DNA from 3 places in the Pseudomonas sp. rhizo66 genome. Region 3 is predicted to be linked to each of the others. Evidence: predicted binding sites of a transcription regulator. Region 3 holds the regulator's gene; each other region holds the start of a gene.
The links. Region 3 encodes sigma-54, which starts transcription at its own class of promoters, with help from an activator protein. Its sites were predicted from a motif close to ANTGGCATNNANNTTGCTNT; they were not measured.

Region 1 (7,079 bases), on a different contig from region 3:
CGCAACGGCTGCGCCAGCAGGTCATAGCCCAGCGGTGAGCCGAGCCGACTTTGCGTCTGGCTATAGAGCACCGGCACGTATTCATCGCGCACGCCCGCCAGTTGCAGCTCGCCCTGTGCATTCAGCTCACGGATCGTGAAGTGGGTCTGGCCTTCGTCACGCACTCGCTGCTCGAATGCGGCGCGCTCGGCGCCATTGACCTTGCGGGCAAACGAATAAGCCTGGGTGCGCATCAATAGGGGTTGGGTGTAGCCGTCGAACTCGGCGCGGGACACCGATTCGGAGTTAGCGAAGAAGCGGCGCAGGCCGTCAAGGCGTTGTTCCTGATCCTGAAAGCGTTCTTCGATGCGGGTGTAACGTTCATTGGCCAGCAGTTGGAAACGCTGACGGGTCTGTTGCTGAAACTGATTGAGGGTGGCCCAGGCGAGCAGCCCCGTGAGAATCCCGCCGGCGAGCAATACCAGCAGCGCGACCAGCCAGGCCGAGACGTCTTCACTGATGAAACCCAGAATCTTTGGGCGCACGGGGTGCAACGACATAAGACAACTCACTACGCCAGCATTTACGGGAAAACCCCATTGACCGTGTGTGAGTTATAGCTATTAGCCACTAATTTAGCTAGCGCGGGCAGATCCACGGAGCCTTTAAAAATCAAGGCTCTGTGGATCCAATTGCGCAAAGCGTCAACGAGCCGTGATTTTCCAGGCGCGGTGGATCTTGGTGTTGCGGGCAAAATCCGGATCGATGGTCTGTGCGCTGATTTCCTCGACCGCGTAACGCTCAGCGAGGTTTTCTTCCAACTGGAACTTGCGGAAGTTGTTGGAGAAATACAGCACACCACCTGGCGCCAGACGCGCCATGGCCAGGTCGATCAAGTGCACCTGATCACGCTGCACGTCGAAGATGCCTTCCATGCGCTTGGAGTTGGAAAAGGTCGGCGGATCGATGAAGATCAGGTCGTACTCGTCCCGGCTGCTTTCCAGCCACGCCATCACATCGCCCTGCTCCAGACGGTTCTTGTCCGAGTAACCGTTCAGCGACAGGTTGCGGCGCGCCCAGTCGAGGTAGGTTTTCGACAGGTCGACGCTGGTGGTGCTGCGCGCACCGCCCTTGGCCGCGTGCACGCTGGCGGTCGCGGTGTAGCAGAACAGATTGAGGAAGCGCTTGCCGGCGGCCTCTTTCTGGATGCGCATGCGCATCGGGCGGTGATCGAGGAACAGACCGGTGTCGAGGTAGTCGGTGAGGTTGACCAGCAACTTCACGCCGCCTTCGCTCACTTCATTGAACTTGCCTTGCGCCGCCTGACGCTCGTACTGCTTGGTGCCGCTCTGGCGCTCGCGGCGTTTGACCACCACGCGGCTCTTGTCGACGTTCAGCGCCTGCGGAATGGCCGCCAACGCGTCGAACATACGCGCCGAGGCTTTTTCCGGGTCGATCGACTTCGGCGCGGCGTATTCCTGGACGTGCACCCAATCGTGGTACAGGTCGATGGCCATCGCGTACTCAGGCATGTCGGCATCGTAGACGCGGTAGCAATCAATGCCTTCGCGCTTGACCCACTTGCCCATCGCCTTGAGGTTCTTCTGCAACCGGTTGGCAAACATCTGCCCGCCTTCGCTCAAGCGCGGCTGCTCGATCACCGGCGCCGGGGCAGGCGTTGGTTTGATCGGGTTGCCGTTCTTGTTGAACTTGCGTTCTTGCGGCTCGTCCGGGGTTTGATCGTAAGCCGCTTGCTCACGCTCGGCCTGACGCTGTTCCGGGGTGCGACGCTCGCCAGTGACGAACTGATCCGGCAGCACTTTGATCAACAGCAGTTTGCACGGCAACGCGCCGTTCCAGAACGAATACTGTTTGTGGCTGCGGATGCCCATGCGCTTGCCCAGGTCCGGCGCGCCGGTGAACACCGCCGCTTCCCAGTTCAGGCAGGCCTGACGCAGGCGCTCGCCGAGGTTCTGGTAGAGGTAGAGCAGGCTGGCTTCGTCACCGAGACGCTCGCCGTATGGCGGGTTGCAGATCACCAGACCTTTCTGGTTCTGATCCGGACGTGGCTCGAAGGTCGCGACTTCGCCCTGGTAGATCTTGATCCACTCGCTCAGGCCCGCACGCTCGACGTTGTTGCGGCCCGGCTGAATCAGCCGAGGGTCGGCTTCATAACCGCGAATCCACAGCGGTGGCTTGGCCAGACCGGCAGCGGCACGCTCGACGGCTTCTTCATGGAGTTTTTTCCACAGCGCCGGCACGTGCCCGAGCCACGCGGTGAAGCCCCACTGCTCGCGGCGCAGGTTCGGCGCCATGTCGGCGGCAATCATCCCGGCTTCGACGAGGAACGTACCGACACCGCACATCGGGTCAGCCAGCGCCCCGCCTTCGGCAGCAATGCGCGGCCAGCCGGAACGGATCAGGATCGCCGCTGCGAGGTTTTCCTTCAGCGGTGCAGCGCCCTGCTGCAGACGGTAACCGCGCTGGTGCAGGCTGTGGCCGGACAGATCAAGGGACAGAATCGCTTCGCCGCGATCCAGACGCAGGTGAATGCGCAGGTCCGGGTTGAGCTTGTCGATCGACGGACGGTCGCCCTGCGGGGTGCGCAGTTTGTCGACGATGGCATCCTTGACTTTCAAGGCGCCGAAGTGGGTGTTGTCGATGCCCGAGCCATGGCCACTGAATTCAACAGCCAGGGTGCCATCGCTGAGCATGTGATCTTGCCAGTCGATGTCGAGCACGCCGTGGTACAGGTCTTCAGCGTCTTTCATCGGGAAACGCTTGAGCACCAGCAACACGCGGTTGGCCAGACGCGACCAGAGGCACAGGCGATAAGCGGTTTCCATGGTCGCCATGCCACGCACGGCGGAAGTGTGCTCGCGCGCTTCTTCAAGGCCAAGCCCGACGGCTTCCTCGATGAGCAGGCCTTCAAGGCCTTTAGGGCAAGTGAGGAAGAGTTCGAAACGGTCGGACATGGTATTTCCAGAGCCTTTGGCTAGTGAATCGGCAACGCATTGCCGATCCGGTTTTCAATCAGGCGCTTTTCTAAAAGAACGCCCGCGTGGCACGAAGGTGTGCCGTTCCATCCCCGCTGCTCGGGTTAAAAGAGCTTAGATGCCGGGACAGATAAAAAAGTTGATGAAACAAAAAGTCTTAAAGCGACCCTTCGTCGCTTTATAACCCAGCGCAAACGTGGGTCATTCTCACTAAAGAATTAACCCCATCATCCAGCGCGGGGCCGATCATACCGGGGTTTGCTGAAAAACCGTGCATGAAACCCGTCGTTACTTATGGCTGTAGCACTAATTTCGTTACGTCCTTATGACAAAACGATCATTCCCTCGATGTGACTCATTGGTTAGAACTGAGCACAGGTTGACGTCGCAACGGCGTCAACACCTTGGCTCGCCACGCCGGCAGCGAGCCGCACCATGGCAGGTTTTTTCTGCCAGACCTCAGTTGAGGTCAACGCGACACAAAACAGTCAACAAGTGAGGGAAACACCCTATGAGAAGACTTAAGCGTGATCCGTTGGAAAGAGCATTTTTGCGCGGATATCAATATGGCGTTGGTGGTAAATCCCGTGAGCTTTGCCCATTTACTCTACCGTCGGTACGTCAAGCCTGGATCAACGGCTGGCGAGAAGGACGCGGCGACAACTGGGACGGTATGACCGGCACTGCGGGAATCCACAGACTCAACGAACTTCACGCCGTCGGCTGACACAGGGCATTTATTCCGACACGACAATCTGAATTTGTAACGACTTACCATGCACGTCCTTCCCGGACGGCGGGCTGCGGCCCAGGGGCTCCTTCGAGGAGCCCTTTTTTATGCCTGTCTGGCTGACACACATCTCGTGTAGGAGCTGCCGAAGGCTGCTCCTACATTGGCCTGGTCAGCCTAGGGTTATTTGCGCAGGGCGGCGATCGCGTCTACCGACTCACGAATCAGCGCCGGGCCTTTATAGATGAAGCCCGAATAGATCTGCACCAGACTCGCACCAGCGGTGATCTTCTCGGCCGCATGCTTGCCTTCAGTAATCCCGCCAGCCGCAATGATCGGCAACCGCCCCGCCAACTCACCGGCCAGCACCTTCACAGTATGGGTGCTCTTCTCACGCACCGGCGCGCCGGACAAACCGCCCGCCTCGTCGCCATGCTCCATGCCTTCAACGCCAACACGGCTGAGGGTGGTGTTGGTCGCGATCACCGCGTCCATGCCGGTTTCGATCAGTGCCTGGGCCACCTGCGCGGTTTCTTCATCGGTCATGTCCGGTGCGATCTTGATCGCCAGCGGCACATGCTTGCCGTGACGCAAGGCCAGTTCGGCGCGGCGTGTGGCCAGATCGGCGAGCAACTGCTTGAGCGAATCACCAAACTGCAGGCTGCGCAGGCCCGGGGTGTTCGGCGAACTGACGTTGACCGTCACGTAGCTGGCGTGGGCGTACACTTTGTCCAGGCAGATCAGGTAATCGTCGACCGCACGTTCAACCGGCGTATCGAAGTTCTTGCCGATGTTGATGCCCAGCACGCCTTTGTATTTCGCCGCAGCCACCCGCGCCAGCAGGTTATCAACACCGAGGTTGTTGAAACCCATGCGATTGATGATCGCCTCGGCTTCCGGCAAGCGGAAGATTCGTGGTTTCGGGTTGCCCGGCTGCGGACGCGGGGTCACGGTGCCGATTTCAACAAACCCGAAACCCAGTTGCGCAAAACCGTCGATGGCCGCGCCGTTCTTGTCCAGACCGGCCGCCAGACCCACCGGGTTCGGGAATTCAAGGCCCATGACGGTGACTGGCTTCTTCGCCGGTGCCTTGCACAGCAAGCCGTTGAGGCCCAAACGCCCACCCGCGCCGATCAGATCCAGCGACAGATCGTGGGAGGTTTCCGGGGAAAGTTTGAACAACAGCTGACGGGCCAGGGTGTACATGGGCGGCGATGACTCGGGCGGCGAAAAGAGGCGGCGATTATAGCCGGGCATCGACCTGCGGCGCGAGGCGCACGCGCAAATCGCTGTCTCTGGCATATGCCTTGCACCCTCCTGGCTATCAGCGCGCCGGCCAATGACGGCAGGCGGGCACGGACAATGGCGTCGTCTTCGGGGTTTGCCTGCGCAAAGTCCGTGGCGGCGCTTTTTTTTCGAGGTACGCAGGATGAATGAACCTTCGGTAGGGCCACTGGCCTGGGTCAATGGCAGCGATGCCCCGGAAAAAAGCGCAATCAACCTCGGTTTCATAGCCCTGAGCGATTGCGCCTCGGTGGTGGTCGCAGCCACACAGGGCTTCGCCCAGCCTTACGGATTGACGCTGAACCTCAAGCGCCAGACGTCCTGGGCCAACTTGCGCGACAAACTGGTCAGCGGTGAACTGGATGCCGCGCACAGTCTGTACGGCCTGATCTACGCCGTGCACCTGGGCATCGGCGGGGTCGCCCCGACTGATATGGCCGTGTTGATGGGCCTCAACCAGAACGGTCAAAGCCTCAACCTCTCCCACGGCCTGCAAAACCTCGGCGTGAACAGTCCTGAAGCGCTGGACCGCCACGTGCACCAAAGCCGCGCAAAACTCACCTTCGCCCAGACCTTCCCCACCGGCACTCACGCGATGTGGTTGTATTACTGGCTGGCGAGTCAGGGCATTCATCCATTGCAGGATGTCGACAGCGTGGTGGTGCCGCCGCCGCAAATGGTCGCGCACTTGCAGGCCGGGCGCATTGATGGTTTTTGCGTCGGCGAACCGTGGGCGGCCAGCGCGGTGCAGCAAGATCTGGGTTTTACCCTGGCCACCAGCCAGACCATCTGGCCCGATCACCCGGAGAAAGTCCTTGGCTGTACCCGTGAATTTGTCGAGCAATACCCCAACACCGCGCGGGCGCTGGTGATGGCGATCCTCGAGGCCAGCCGTTTCATCGAAGAAAGCCCGGAAAACCGCCGTAGCACCGCGCAGTTGCTTAGCGCGCCGGAATATCTCGATGCGCCAGTGGCGTGCATCGAACCGCGTTTTCTCGGTGACTATGCCGATGGCCTCGGCAATCGCTGGCAGGATCCGCACGCGCTGCGCTTTCACGGTAACGGCGAAGTGAATCTGCCGTATCTGTCGGACGGCATGTGGTTCATGACCCAGTTCCGCCGCTGGGGCTTGCTGCGTGAGGATCCGGATTACCTCGCCGTTGCCCGCCAGGTTCAGCGTCTGGACGTCTACCGCGACGCCGCCACCGCTGTCGGCGTCGCCGCGTGGGGCACCGACATGCGCAGCAGCCAGTTGCTCGACGGCAAGATCTGGGACGGCAGCGACCCGGCCGGCTACGCGCGCAGTTTCAAACTGCACGCGTTGAACGACGATGCCCCCCTTCTCGCCCGCCGCTGACAGGAGACCGCGAACATGTTGCGCATTCTGTTGATCAACGACACGGCGAAAAAAGTCGGCCGCTTGAAAGCCGCACTGACCGAGGCCGGTTTCGAAGTGATCGACGAATCCGGCCTAACCATCGACCTGCCCGCGCGCGTCGAAACGGTGCGCCCGGACGTGATCCTGATCGATACCGAGTCACCCAGTCGCGATGTCATGGAGCAAGTGGTGCTGGTCAGCCGCGACCAGCCACGACCGATCGTGATGTTTACCGACGAGCATGACCCTGGAGTGATGCGGCAAGCGATCAAGTCCGGGGTCAGTGCCTACATTGTCGAAGGCATTCACGCCCAGCGTTTGCAGCCGATTCTCGATGTGGCGATGGCGCGCTTCGAAAGTGATCAGGCCTTGCGCGCGCAATTGCAGGCCCGCGACCAGCAATTGGCTGAGCGCAAGCGCATTGAGCTGGCCAAAGGGCTGTTGATGAAGATGAAGGACTGCAATGAGGAAGAGGCCTACACCCTGATGCGCCGCCAGGCCATGAGCCGGCAGCAGAAGCTGATTCAGGTGGCGGAGCAGATTATCGCGATGAGTGAGTTGCTCGGGTGAAAGCGCTGACCGCTTGAAAAGCCCCTCACCCTAGCCCTCTCCCAGAGGGAGAGGGGACTGATTTGGGGGATGCTCACGAAGTACGCCGATCTGTGATTTCTGCTGTGAATCCATAATCGACCCGGTCTTTCAGGTCGGTGTT
Region 2 (7,079 bases), on a different contig from region 3:
GTTCTGTGTTTTGAGACAAATCTGAACAATCCTGCCCCACGCGAGGTACTTCGGAACCAGAATCGCGTGCCATACTCCAAGGCACTCCGATTCAGACAGATGAAGCCGCACATGCCCAAAGGATTGATTCGCGCGATTGGCGCCCTGTTGACTGCTCTGGCCCTCTACAGCCTGCTGGGGTTTCTGATTTTGCCGGGCATCGCTCTGCGCGTGGCCAATCAGCAACTGGCCAACTACGCGACAGTGCCGGCGCATATCCAGCGTATCGAACTCAACCCGTTCAGCCTTGAAGTCACCCTGTGGGGACTGGTGATCGGCGAACCGGGCAAGGAGCAGGTCGGTTTCGATCGCCTGTACGCCGACTTGCAAATCGACAGTCTGTGGACCAAAGCCCTGCATCTGGCGAACATCGAGCTGGACAAACCGAAGACCGAAATTCTTTTCGCCAAAGACGGCAAGCTCAACCTGCTCGGCCTGTTCAATGTGCCGGCCAGCGAGCCGACACCGGCCGACCCGGACGCCAAGCCCTTTCCGCTGCGCATCGACAACATCAAACTGGCCAGCGGCGTCGTGCACTTTGAGGACGTGCGCCCGAGCGAACCGATCGAATTTCTCTACGACGACCTCAGCTTCGAACTGAAAAACCTCAGCACCTTGCCCGAAGACAGCGCCGACATGACTCTGGTCGCCATCGGCCCGGCCGGTGGGCGAATCGACTGGAGCGGTAATTTCAGCCTGATCCCGTTCACCTCCGAAGGCACCCTGAAAGTCACCGACGGCAAGATGAAAGCCTTCTGGCCCTACGTGCGTGACTCGGTGCCATTGGTGCTCGAAGACGGCGTGATCAGCCTCAGCACCGACTACAAACTCAATCTGTCGAAAGAAACCGAACTGCTGCTGAACAACGTCGCCGTGAGCATCGCGCCATTCGCCATCAAGGCGCCGGACGGGCGGCCACTGGCGAAACTCGAGCGTCTCGACGTCAGCGAAACCTCGGTCGATCTGGCCAAACAGCAAGTCGTGGTCGGCAAGATCCGCAGCAACAAACTGGAAACCTGGGCGGCGCTCGAAGCCGATGGCCAACTGGACTGGCAGAAACTGTTTGCCAGCCAGCCATCGAAACCCGCCGCCAAAGCCGCCGCCGAACCTGCAAGCACGCCGGCCGCCGCAGACTCGCCGAAGCCGGATTCCACTGCGCCGAGCAAGCCATGGCAAGTGCTGCTCAAAGACGTGCAATTGCGCAACTACACTGTGCACCTTGCCGACCGCTCGGCCACACCAGCCGTCGCCCTGGATATCACCCCGCTCAATGTCGATCTGCAGGATTTCGACAGCCTCAACGGCTCGCCCTTCAAGCTCAAGCTCGACAGCGGCGTGGGCAAGCAAGGCAAGATCACGGCCGACGGCACCGTCAATCTCGCCCCGGTCAACGCCCAGCTCAACGTGAAAACCCAGGACATCGACCTGCGTGTCGCACAGTCCTACATCAATCCGTTCATCCGCCTGGAACTGCGCAGCGGCATGCTCGGTAGCGATCTGAAGGTCAACCTCAAGAGCACCGAACCGCTGGCCCTCAACGTCACCGGCCGCGCGCAGATCGATCAACTGCACACCCTCGACACCCTGAAAACCCGCGACTTCCTCAAGTGGCAGCAAGTGGTAGTGGAAGGCCTGAACTATCAGCACGGCGACAGCCTGTCGATCGACAGGATCAACCTGTTCCAGCCGTATGCGCGGTTCATGATCAACGACGATCGCACCACCAACATCGATGACCTGCTGATCCCGCAGCCCGCCGACAGCGGCACCAAAACCACCGCGGCGAAACCGGCCAGCAACGAAAAACCGCTGGGCATTCACATTGGGGGCATCGCCATCAACGATGGTTCGGCGAACTTCGCCGACTTCAGCCTGACACCGAACTTCGCCACCGCCGTGCAACAACTCAACGGCCAGATCGGCACCATAGACAGCCGTCAGGCGAAACCGGCCAGCGTCGACATCAAAGGCAAGGTCGACCGCTATGCACCGGTGACCATCAAGGGTGCGGTCAATCCGTTCGACCCGATGGCCAGCCTCGACATCGCCACCAGTTTCAAACGCGTCGAGCTGACCACGCTGACGCCCTACTCCGGCAAATTCGCCGGTTACCGCATCCGCAAGGGCCGGCTCAACCTCGACCTGCATTACCTGATCACCAAGGGCCAGCTCAAAGCCGAGAACAAAGTGGTGGTCGAGCAATTGCAGCTCGGCGAAAAAGTCGACAGCCCGGATGCCGTGAGCCTGCCGCTGAAACTGGCGATTGCCCTGCTCAAGGACGTCGACGGCAAGATCTCCATCGAGTTGCCGGTGACCGGCGACCTGAATAACCCGCAATTCAGCGTGATGCCAATTGTCTGGCAAACCCTGCGCAACCTGATCGTCAAAGCCGCTGCCGCGCCGTTCAAAATGATTGGTGGGCTGATCAGTGGTGGCGGTTCGCAAGACCTTGGCACCGTATCGTTCGCGCCGGGTTCCAGCGAGTTGAGCAAGGATGCCGAAGCCGCGCTGATCAAACTGTCTCAGGCACTCAAAGAACGCCCGGCTCTGCGTCTTGAAATCGAAGGCACTGCCGCGCAGAGCAGCGATGGTCCATTGCTCGCCGAGCAACGTCTGGAGCGTGAATACCAGTACAACTACTACAAGATGCTCCAGCGTCGCGGCGATAAAGTCCCGGCGCAGGCGTCATTGCTGCAAGTGCCGGACAGCGAAAAAGGTCCACTGCTCGAAGGCATTTACCGCACCCGTCTGAAAACCCAGCCACCGGCAGAATGGAAGGATCTGGGCAAGGAAGAACGCACGGCGAAGATGCGCGAAGGCGTGATCAAGTTCTGGAGTGGCAGCGACGTGCTGTTGCGCCAGTTGGGTCAGGACCGTGCCAGCAGCATCAAGGATTATCTGGTTGATAAAGGCCAACTGGCAGACGACCGCGTGTACTTCATCGACGCCAATCTCGGTGAAGCCGAGAGCGATGGCCGCGTGGTGACGCAAATGCATCTGGATGCCGAATGATGAAACTGCAGTGGCTGGCCTTGATCGCAATGACCTTCGCGGCCAGCCACGCCTGGGCGTCCGATACCTTGCGTTGCGGCAGCCAGTTGATCAGCCTTGGCGACCGCTCAAGCGAAGTCCTGCAAAAGTGCGGCGAACCGGTCAGCCGTGATGTGCTGGGTTACAAGCGCAGCGCCAACCGCCGGGAAGAGTTTCAGGTCGAGGAATGGGCCTACGGCCCGAACAACGGCATGTATCAATACTTGCGCTTCGAAGGCAATCGCCTGCGGCAGATCACCAGCAAACGCGGCAACTGAAAAAGCAAAAGATCGCAGCCTTCGGCAGCTCCTACAGGGAAATGCATTCCAGATTGTAGGAGCTGCCGAAGGCTGCGATCTTTTGCTTCTAAAAATAGAACAGGCCCCGACACAAGTGGCGGGGCCTGTAATGGTCACATCCGTGTGACCGTTCGCATGAACTCTAAAGTTGCGGCAGACGTATTGCTCGGCCCGTCTGTCGCGTCTTCTCCCGGTCCAGGCGAGAAGTCATGCCTTACTCGGCTTTCAGGCCGTCAGCGGAGACCGCTTTAACGCCTTTGATTTTCTTGGCGATCGCAACAGCAACGTCTTTCTGCGATTCAGTTACAGCAGTAGTCGACGACAGCGATACAACGCCTTTGTTGGTTTCTACTTTGATGTCAGTACCTGGAATGCCTTTTTCGGTGACCAGGTCAGCTTTGACTTTGGTAGTGATCCAAGTGTCGGAAGTAGCTTCTTTAGCCTGGGTGACTTCACCGGCAGCCAGAGTCATAGGAGCCTGGGTAGCCTGAGTGGATTGTGCAAATGCACCGGAAGCCATGGTCAGGGTCAGCGCGGTAGCAGCAGCGGCAGTGATAGCGAACTTCTTCATACGAGTAACTCCTGTTTTTCTGGAAAGTCTGCTGGTTGTCTTGTCAGCAGGGTTACCAAGGTAGTTGCGAACGCTGTGCCAACTTTTTAGACCGAACAATATTCTTAAAAATCAATAACTTACTGATATCACCAATTTCCGGAATCATGCAATTTGCATGAACCGGCCAATGTTCGCATGCAAGTTGCGGTTTTTTGGAAAGTTCCTAAGACGCTGAAATTATTGAAGCTTTTGAGAAGTGTGGACAAATAAAAATGCCCCGCATCGCGGGGCATTTGGCAGTCCATCAACCACTCAGGTACCGCTGGCAGTACAGCCTTTTGGCGAATAGTCCGGTGCAACGGTCGTACCGCAAGTCCATACGCCCGCACCGGTTCCGGAGGAACGAGTGAGCGTGATGGTTTTATCCAGCACCGGGCCTGGCGCGTTTTTAATGGTGCAGACAATTGTCCCGGCACCCGTGGACGCGGTACCCGACGCAGTGACAGCGCAATTGGAGGTCGTGACAGTCGCAGCACCCGCAACAAGTGTCAGTGTCGGATCTGTGCCCTGATTGATGGTGTCCTCGAACGGCACTTTCAACGCACTGATTTCAGCGAGCCCCGCCGTCACCTTCGACCGCGCCTGATACTTGGAATATTGCGGCAAGGCGATGGTCGCCAGAATCCCGATGATCGCCACCACGATCAGCAACTCGATCAGGGTAAAACCTTGTTGTTTTTTCATAGACACGCTCCATGCATGAGTCGAATTCTCATGATCTGAAAGGGACGCAGCATAGGCCATGCCAATGCCTTCAAGACCTCGCTCATTGGGCGCGAAGCGCTTGCAACGCTATTTCCTACAACCTGCAACCGCACTATCTGACACTTTTTGTCACCTGCACCCGCCGCGTTTGGCGCTGTCACTTGACTAGGCTATAAGTCATGAACGGCAAGCGCGCGGACTCCCCATGAATGACATCGCTCTGAGCGGTCTGGCCAAGCAATTGGTGCAGGCCGAACTGCTCACGGAAAAAGGCGCTCAGCAAGCCTGGCAACAGGCTCAGCGCAATCGTCTGTCGCTGGTCAGCTATCTGGTGCAGAACAAACTGGTCAAAAGCTCACAGGTCGCCGAGATCGCCTCCGAGCATTTCGGCATGGCCTTGCTTGATCTCAATTGCCTGGACAAGGAAACCCAGCCTAAAGGCCTGGTCAGCGAAAAACTCGTGCGCCAGCATCACGCCCTGCCCTTGTGGCGGCGTGGCAACAAGCTGTTCGTGGGCATTTCCGACCCGAGCAACCATCAAGCAATCAACGACATTCAATTCAGCACCGGGCTGAGCACCGAAGCCATTCTGGTCGAGGACGACAAACTTACCGATGCCATCGAGAAATTCTTCGACACCCACACCAGTGGTCTCGAGGACATGGCCGATGTCGATCTCGACGGGGTCGATGTCGAATCCATCGACGACAGCAAACAGGACGCCGTCGGCGGCTTCGACGCCGACGATGCGCCGGTAGTGCGCTTCGTGCACAAGATGCTGCTCGACGCGATCAAGAGTGGTTCTTCCGACTTGCACTTCGAGCCTTACGAAAAGAATTACCGGGTGCGGGTGCGCACCGACGGCATTCTGCGCGAGGTTGCCAAGCCACCGATTCAACTGGCCGGGCGCATCGCCGCGCGCCTGAAAGTCATGGCCAGCCTGGATATTTCGGAACGACGCAAACCCCAGGACGGGCGAATCAAGATGCGCCTGTCGAAAAGCAAGTCGATCGACTTCCGGGTCAACACCCTGCCGACCCTGTGGGGCGAAAAAGTGGTGATCCGGATCCTCGACCCGTCCAGTGCGCAGATCGGTATCGATGCCCTCGGCTATGAGCCCGAGCAGAAAGACTTGTACATGGCCGCGCTCAAGCAGCCACAAGGGATGATTCTGGTCACCGGCCCCACCGGTTCGGGGAAAACCGTGTCGCTGTACACTGGCCTGAACATCCTCAACACCGTCGACATCAACATCTCCACCGCCGAAGACCCGGTGGAGATCAACATGGAAGGCATCAACCAGGTCAACGTCAATCCCAAACAAGGGCTCGACTTTGCCCAGGCACTGCGCTCGTTTCTGCGTCAGGACCCGGACGTGATCATGGTCGGCGAGATCCGCGATCTGGAAACCGCCGAGATCGCGATCAAAGCCGCGCAGACCGGCCACCTGGTGCTCTCGACCCTGCACACCAACAGTGCCGCGGAAACCCTGACCCGCCTGCACAACATGGGCATTCCCGGCTTCAACATCGCCACCTCGGTCAGCCTGATCATCGCCCAGCGCCTGGCGCGCAAACTGTGCAGCCACTGCAAAAAAGCCATCGAGATCCCGCGCGAAACCTTGCTCAAGGAAGGTTTCCCCGAGGAACGCATCGGCCATTTCACGATCTACGAGCCGGTCGGTTGCGATCACTGCAACGGCGGTTACAAGGGACGCGTGGGGATTTATGAAGTGGTGAAAAACACACCGGAGCTGCAACGCTTGATCATGGCCGAAGGCAATTCGCTGGAAATCGATTTGCAGATGCGCCGCGACGGCTTCGACGACCTGCGCACCTCCGGGCTGCACAAGGCCATGCAAGGCATCACCAGCCTTGAAGAAATCAACCGGGTCACCAAGGACTGAACATGGCGGTCAAGGCAGCGAAAATCAGTATCTACGCTTGGGAAGGTACGGACAGAAAAGGCAGCAAAGTCACCGGTGAGTTGAGCGGACAGAACCCGGCACTGATCAAGGCACAACTGCGCAAACAGGGGATCAATCCCGGCAAGGTGCGCAAGAAGTCCACGTCATTGCTGAGCTTTGGCAAACGCATCAAGGCCCGGGACATCGCCCTGTTCACCCGGCAGATGGCGACCATGATGAAAGCTGGTGTGCCGCTGCTGCAGTCGTTCGACATCATCGGTGAAGGATTTGAAAATCCGGCCATGCGCAAGCTGGTGGACGAAGTGAAACAGGAGGTCGCGGCCGGTAACAGCTTCGCCGCAGCCCTGCGCAAGAAACCGCAGTATTTCGACGAGTTGTACTGCAACCTGGTCGATGCCGGCGAGCAGTCCGGCGCCCTCGACACCCTGCTCGAACGCGTCGCGACCTACAAGGAAAAAAGCGAAAG
Region 3 (7,079 bases):
CGCCGCGCAGACCGACCGCCTGCAATTTGAGCAGGACGATGTCGCGGATCATTTCTTCCGGCAAATCGGTATGAACACGCAGGGGGAAAGCCACGTTCTCGAATACATCGAGATCGGTGAACAGCGCGCCGCTTTGAAACAGCACACCCATGTGCTTTCGCGCATCGAACAGATCGCTGCGCGAAAGCGCAGGCAGGTTCTGGCCGTTGACCCAGACTTCGCCGCTGGCAGGGCGCAGTTGTGCGCCCATCAATCGCAGCAGCGTGGTCTTGCCACACCCGGAAGGCCCCATGATGCCGGTGACCTTGCCGCGCGGTATGCGAATATCGACGTTATTGAAAATGCTGCGCGCACCGCGCTTGAAGGAGACTCCCTTCAGCTCGACCGCGTAGGCGTTATCGGCACTCATCTAAACTCCTTGCGATGCAGCCTCTCACTCGGACGCCTGTCTTTACTTGAAAAGTACGTACATCCCGGGCAGGCCGAACTGGCGGCGAACTATATCACTGCAAAGGTGAAGCGCCCAAGGCTTGTACCAGTCTGTGTTCGGCGATATGACAGGTGCGCAGGCTCGTTTCCCGGGTTTTGGTAACGAGTAATGACAAAGCACGACGAACTTGCGTGAGGCTTTGCAACATAACCGCTATAATCGCCGCCTTTTCATCGGGCTATACGATTTCTGACATGAGCCAATCCAGCGACCTGATTCAATCGGCACAACGCACCATCCAACTCGAAGTGGAGGCCGTACAAGGCTTGTTGCCCCATATCGATGCCGATTTCGTACGCGCTTGCGAGATGATTCTGGCCAGTAAAGGCCGTGTAGTCGTGGTCGGCATGGGCAAGTCCGGGCACATCGGCAACAAGATTGCCGCCACCCTGGCCAGCACCGGTACTCCTGCTTTCTTTGTCCACCCGGCCGAAGCCAGCCATGGCGACATGGGCATGATCACTCGTGACGATGTGATCCTCGCTCTGTCGAACTCCGGCTCGACCAATGAAATCGTAACCCTGCTGCCGCTGATCAAACGCCTGGGCATCCAGTTGATCAGCGTCACCGGCAACCCGCAATCGCCGCTGGCCAAGGCTGCCGAGGTCAATCTCAATGTTCACGTCGAGCATGAAGCCTGCCCGCTGAACCTGGCGCCGACGTCCTCGACCACCGCTGCGCTGGTCATGGGTGACGCGCTGGCCGTCGCCTTGCTGGAAGCACGCGGCTTCACCGCCGAAGATTTCGCTTTCTCGCACCCGGGTGGCGCCCTCGGCCGTCGCCTGCTGCTGAAAGTGGAAAACGTCATGCACGCTGGGCAGGAGTTGCCGCAAGTCCAGCGCGGCACGCTGCTCAAGGACGCATTGATGGAAATGACCCGTAAAGGTCTGGGCATGACCGTCATCCTCGAAACTGACGGTAAACTGGCCGGGATCTTCACTGACGGCGACTTGCGTCGCACACTGGATCGCAGCATCGACATTCGCAGCGCCACCATCGACCAGGTAATGACGGCCCACGGCAAGACCGCACGGCCCGAGATGCTGGCCGCCGAAGCCCTGAAAATCATGGAAGATCACCGAATCAACGCACTGGTCGTCGTAGACGAAGAAGATCGCCCGGTCGGCGCCTTCAACCTCTCCGATCTGCTGCGCGCAGGAGTCATGTAATGAACAACGATCTGCTGCAACGCGGCAAAGCGATCAAACTGGCGGTTTTCGACGTCGACGGTGTCCTCACTGACGGGCGTCTGTACTTCCTTGAAGACGGCAGCGAATTCAAGACCTTCAACACGCTCGACGGCCAAGGTATCAAAATGCTGATGAATGCCGGCGTGCAGACCGCTATCATCAGCGGTCGCAAGACCCCGGTGGTCGAGCGTCGCGCGAAAAACCTGGGGATTCCCCACCTGTTTCAGGGCCGTGAAGACAAACTGGTCGTTCTCGACGGCCTGCTTGAGCAACTGGGTCTAAGTTATGAAGAGGTCGCCTATCTCGGTGACGACCTGCCCGACCTTCCGGTAATCCGCCGGGTGGGCCTGGGCATGGCCGTGGCCAACGCTGCCGATTTCGTCCGCGAGCACGCCCATGGCGTCACCCGCGCCCGTGGTGGCGAAGGTGCCGCCCGCGAATTCTGCGAATTGATACTGCGCGCCCAGGGCCGCCTCGATGCGGCCAACGCCGCGTACCTGTGAGCCAAACCATGTTCAGCAAAAAATTTCGCAACTTCCTGCTGTTCGGCTGCATCGCCGCTATATTTGCCGCGGTGGGCTACTGGAACATCAGCCCGGAACGTTTCCTCGACAAGCCGCCCGTCTCGACCGCCGAGAATCCGATCGACTGGTACGCGACCAACACACACACCATTCAGTACTTGCCCGATGGCAAGGTGCAGTACGAGATGACTTCCGACAAGGCCGAGCACGTCAAGGCCACCGATATCACTCTGGTCACCAAGCCGGATCTGAACATGTATCGCGGCACTGACTTCCCATGGCACGTGACCAGCGAGCGTGGCGAAGTGAACTCGGGCGGCACCGAAGTCGAACTGATCGACTCGGTACGCGTACAGCGCACCGATGAGAAAAACCGCGGCACCCTGATCACCAGCACCCGCATGACCGTGTTCCCGCAGCAAGAATATGCGCAGACCGAGCAACCCGTTAGAATCGAGGGCGCTGGCGGTGTATCGACTGGCGTCGGAATGAAAGCGTACCTGAAGGAAAGCAGGATACACCTGCAATCGAACGTAAGAGGACAGTATGAGGCTCGTTAAAACCCTCCCTATTTTGCTCAGTCTGGGCGCAGCACTGGGAAGCGTGAGCGCCTGGGCTCTGCCGAACGATCAGCAGCAACCTATCCGCATTCAGGCCGACGACGCCCAACTGGACGACAAGAACGGCATCGCAACCTATAAAGGTGATGTGATCATTACCCAGGGCTCGATGATCGTTAAAGGCAACACGGTGACCATCACTCGCACCCCGGCCGGTGATATCGACGTCGTGACGTCGGTGGGCAATCTCGCCTATTTCGAGCAACTGCAAACTCAAGGTGACGCCAAGCCCGTGCAGGGCTGGGGCGTGACGATTCAGTACCACGCCGCGCAAAACCGCGTTGTGCTGATCGACAAGGCCAAGGTTGTCGACAAGGACAACAACACGACTCAGGGCGAGAAAATCGTCTATGACACCGTGAAGAAACTGGCCAGCGCCGGTCGCGCTACCGGCAGCAAGGTCACCGAGGCGCGTCCGCGCATCGACATGGTGATCCAGCCGAAGAAGAAAACCGACGAGAAAACCCAGTAATGGCAACTCTGAAAGCTCAGCACCTGGCCAAGGCCTATAAAAGCCGCCAGGTCGTGCGTGACGTCAGCCTGTCGATCGACAGCGGCCAGATCGTTGGCCTGCTCGGTCCCAACGGTGCCGGCAAGACTACGTGCTTCTACATGATCGTCGGCCTGGTACAGGCCGATCAGGGCCGCGTACTGATCGATGATCTGGACGTCAGCCATCAGCCGATGCACGGTCGTGCAAAGGCTGGCATCGGCTATTTGCCGCAAGAAGCGTCGATCTTCCGCAAACTGTCGGTGGCCGACAACATCATGGCCATCCTCGAGACCCGTCAGGAGCTCGACAAGGCCGGCCGTCGCAAGGAGCTGGAAAGCCTGCTGCAGGAATTCCACATCAGCCACATTCGCGACAACCTTGGCATGAGCCTGTCCGGTGGTGAACGCCGCCGCGTGGAAATCGCTCGCGCGCTGGCAACTGCACCGAAATTCATCCTGCTCGACGAACCGTTCGCCGGTGTCGACCCGATCTCGGTCGGCGACATCAAGCAGATCATCCACCACCTCAAGGCCAAGGGTATCGGTGTGTTGATCACCGACCACAACGTCCGTGAGACGCTGGATATCTGCGAAACCGCTTACATCGTCAACGATGGTCAACTGATCGCTGAAGGCGACGCAGAAACCATCCTGGCCAACGATCTGGTCAAGGAAGTGTATCTGGGCCACGAGTTCCGCCTGTAAGCGCAACAGTGCCCGGTGCGCCGCCGGGGCGCTGTATCGATTCAAGCAGGATTTAATACGCTTTAATTGTTACAGCGCTCTAGGCAAACACTTCAGTTTCAGGCATATAATTTGCTTAAGTTTGGCGCTTCGGCGCCCTGTAGTGGATGGCGCATAGCGCCGGCGAATAAGGTGTTAAGCCCCTGCCATGAAACCATCGCTAGTCTTGAGAATGGGCCAGCAGCTGACGATGACACCGCAGCTGCAACAGGCCATCCGCCTGCTCCAATTGTCGACCCTGGATCTGCAACAGGAAATCCAGGAGGCGCTGGAATCCAATCCGATGCTCGAACGCCAGGAAGAAGGCGACGACTTCGACAATTCCGACCCAATGGCCGACAACGCCGAACAGAAGCCCAACACCGAGATCCAGGAACCCTCGTATCAGGAAACCGCGCCGACGGTGGACAACCTCGAGGAAGGTGACTGGAGCGAACGTATCCCCAACGAACTGCCAGTCGATACCGCGTGGGAAGACGTCTACCAGACCAGCGCCAGCAGCCTGCCGAGCAGCGATGACGACGAGTGGGACTTCACCACCCGCACCTCGGCCGGCGAGAGCCTGCAAAGCCACCTGCTGTGGCAACTGAACCTCGCACCGATGTCCGACACCGATCGCCTGATCGCCGTCACCCTGATCGATTGCATCAACAATCAGGGCTATCTGGATGAAACCCTCGAAGAGATTCTCGAGGCGTTCGATCCGGAACTGGACATCGAACTCGACGAAATCGAAGCCGTTCTGCACCGTATCCAGCAGTTCGAACCGGCCGGCATTGGTGCGCGCAACCTTAGTGAATGCCTGTTGCTGCAATTGCGTCAGTTACCCGCCAAGACGCCTTGGCTGGCTGAAGCGAAACGTTTGGTCAGCGATTACATCGACCTGCTCGGCAGCCGCGACTACAGCCAGTTGATGCGCCGGATGAAGCTCAAGGAAGACGAGCTGCGCCAGGTCATCGAACTGGTACAAAGCCTCAATCCGCGCCCGGGCTCGCAAATCGAGTCCACCGAAGCCGAATACGTTGTCCCCGACGTTATCGTGCGCAAGGACAACGAGCGCTGGCTGGTCGAACTCAATCAGGAATCGGTGCCGCGTCTGCGCGTCAACGCCCAGTACGCCGGTTTCGTCCGCCGTGCCGACACCAGCGCCGACAACACCTTCATGCGCAATCAGTTGCAGGAAGCCCGCTGGTTCATCAAGAGCCTGCAAAGCCGCAACGAAACCCTGATGAAAGTAGCCACCCAGATCGTCGAGCATCAGCGCGGTTTTCTGGAATACGGCGACGAAGCCATGAAACCGTTGGTCCTGCACGACATCGCTGAAGCGGTCGGCATGCACGAATCGACGATTTCCCGGGTGACTACGCAGAAATTCATGCATACCCCGCGCGGTATTTATGAACTGAAATACTTTTTCTCCAGCCACGTCAGTACCTCCGAAGGCGGCGAATGCTCGTCCACGGCGATCCGCGCGATCATCAAAAAACTGGTTGCCGCGGAAAATCAGAAAAAGCCGTTGAGTGACAGCAAGATCGCTGGTTTACTGGAGGCACAAGGCATTCAGGTGGCTCGCCGCACCGTCGCCAAGTACCGCGAATCCCTCGGGATCGCGCCTTCGAGCGAACGCAAGCGGTTGATGTAAGCCACGTTACAGCGTTCCAGTGGCAGGCTATCCAGCCTGCCGCTTTATGCACTGGCAACGAAGGAGAAGCTGTATGCAAGTCAACATCAGTGGACACCAACTGGAAGTGACCCAACCTCTGCGCGCCTATATCGAGGAAAAACTCCAACGACTGGAGCGCCATTTCGACAAGATCACCAACGTGCAGGTCACGATGTGCGTCGAAAAGCTGAAGCAGAAAATCGAAGCCACCTTGCATATACCCGGCAGCGAAGTGGTCGCCAACGCGGAACATACCGATATGTACGCGGCGATCGACGCCTTGACCGACAAGCTGGATAAACAACTCAAAAAGCATAAGGAAAAGACCCAGAGCCTGCTCCAGGGCGCGACCGGTCGATAACCCCCCACCCCATGATCCGACTTGAAAGTATCCTGACCCCCGGCCGTTCCCTCGTGAACGTGCCGGGCGGCAGCAAAAAGAAAGCCCTCGAACAAATTGCCAACCTGATCGCCCGAGAAGTGCCGGATCTGGAGATGCAAGATGTCTTCGAGGCGTTGATTGCCCGTGAAAAACTCGGTTCTACCGGTTTTGGTAACGGCATCGCCATCCCCCATTGCCGCCTCAAGGGTTGCACAGCACCGATCAGTGCGCTGATGCACCTTGACGCTCCAATTGATTTCGACGCCATTGACGGCGCACCGGTTGACCTCCTGTTCGTCCTGCTGGTCCCGGAGGCTGCCACCGATGCGCATCTGGAGTTGCTGCGTCAGATCGCCAGCATGCTTGATCGCAAGGAAGTGCGCGAAAAACTGCGCAGCGCACCGAGTAGCGAAGCCTTGTATCAGGTCGTCCTGAGCGAGCAGAACGGGCATTAATCATGCGTTTGATCATCGTCAGTGGCCGCTCCGGCTCGGGTAAAAGCACAGCTCTGGATGTTCTTGAGGACAACGGCTATTACTGCATCGACAACCTGCCCGCAGGCCTGCTGCCGGAACTGGCCGAACGCGCGCTGATTCACACCGAACTGGCGCAACCGCTGGTAGCCGTATCGATTGATGCACGCAACCTGCCGAGCCACCTTTCTCGTTTCCCCGAACTGCTTGAAGATGTCCGAAGCAAGCACATCCAGTGCGACGTCCTGTATCTGGATGCCGACGAGGAAACCCTGCTCAAGCGTTTTTCTGAAACGCGCCGTCGCCATCCCCTGAGCAACGCCAATCGCTCGCTGGCCGAGGCGATCCAGGATGAAACCGCCCTGCTCGGCCCGATTGCCGACCTCGCTGACCTGAAGATCAACACCACCAACCTGAACCTGTACCAGTTGCGCGACTCGATCAAGCTGCGTCTGCTGAACCAGCCGGAGCCTGGTACGGCTTTCCTGGTCGAGTCATTCG

Region 1: a site for sigma-54 is predicted at 5,000-5,019, ahead of QZR14_RS26465 (CmpA/NrtA family ABC transporter substrate-binding protein). Genes of this name have one in related genera too.
Region 2: a site for sigma-54 is predicted at 4,712-4,731, ahead of QZR14_RS08700 (pilin). Genes of this name have one in related genera too.

What each region holds. Positions count from the first base shown of each region.
Region 1 is NZ_JAUJWZ010000030.1:272-7,350, reverse strand. It holds gene QZR14_RS26485 (sensor domain-containing diguanylate cyclase) at 1-539, opposite strand, end outside; gene rlmKL (bifunctional 23S rRNA (guanine(2069)-N(7))-methyltransferase RlmK/23S rRNA (guanine(2445)-N(2))-methyltransferase RlmL) at 684-2,954, opposite strand; gene rmf (ribosome modulation factor) at 3,487-3,702, shown strand; gene QZR14_RS26470 (quinone-dependent dihydroorotate dehydrogenase) at 3,889-4,911, opposite strand; gene QZR14_RS26465 (CmpA/NrtA family ABC transporter substrate-binding protein) at 5,135-6,346, shown strand; gene QZR14_RS26460 (ANTAR domain-containing response regulator) at 6,362-6,937, shown strand.
Region 2 is NZ_JAUJWZ010000005.1:285,567-292,645, reverse strand. It holds gene QZR14_RS08715 (DUF748 domain-containing protein) at 100-3,051, shown strand; gene QZR14_RS08710 (DUF2845 domain-containing protein) at 3,051-3,347, shown strand; gene QZR14_RS08705 (BON domain-containing protein) at 3,583-3,939, opposite strand; gene QZR14_RS08700 (pilin) at 4,234-4,665, opposite strand; gene pilB (type IV-A pilus assembly ATPase PilB) at 4,892-6,592, shown strand; gene QZR14_RS08690 (type II secretion system F family protein) at 6,595-7,079, shown strand, end outside.
Region 3 is NZ_JAUJWZ010000006.1:205,848-212,926, reverse strand. It holds gene QZR14_RS09785 (ATP-binding cassette domain-containing protein) at 1-409, opposite strand, end outside; gene QZR14_RS09780 (KpsF/GutQ family sugar-phosphate isomerase) at 685-1,659, shown strand; gene QZR14_RS09775 (KdsC family phosphatase) at 1,659-2,183, shown strand; gene lptC (LPS export ABC transporter periplasmic protein LptC) at 2,192-2,764, shown strand; gene lptA (lipopolysaccharide transport periplasmic protein LptA) at 2,751-3,296, shown strand; gene lptB (LPS export ABC transporter ATP-binding protein) at 3,296-4,021, shown strand; gene QZR14_RS09755 (RNA polymerase factor sigma-54) at 4,209-5,702, shown strand; gene hpf (ribosome hibernation-promoting factor, HPF/YfiA family) at 5,776-6,084, shown strand; gene ptsN (PTS IIA-like nitrogen regulatory protein PtsN) at 6,096-6,560, shown strand; gene rapZ (RNase adapter RapZ) at 6,563-7,079, shown strand, end outside.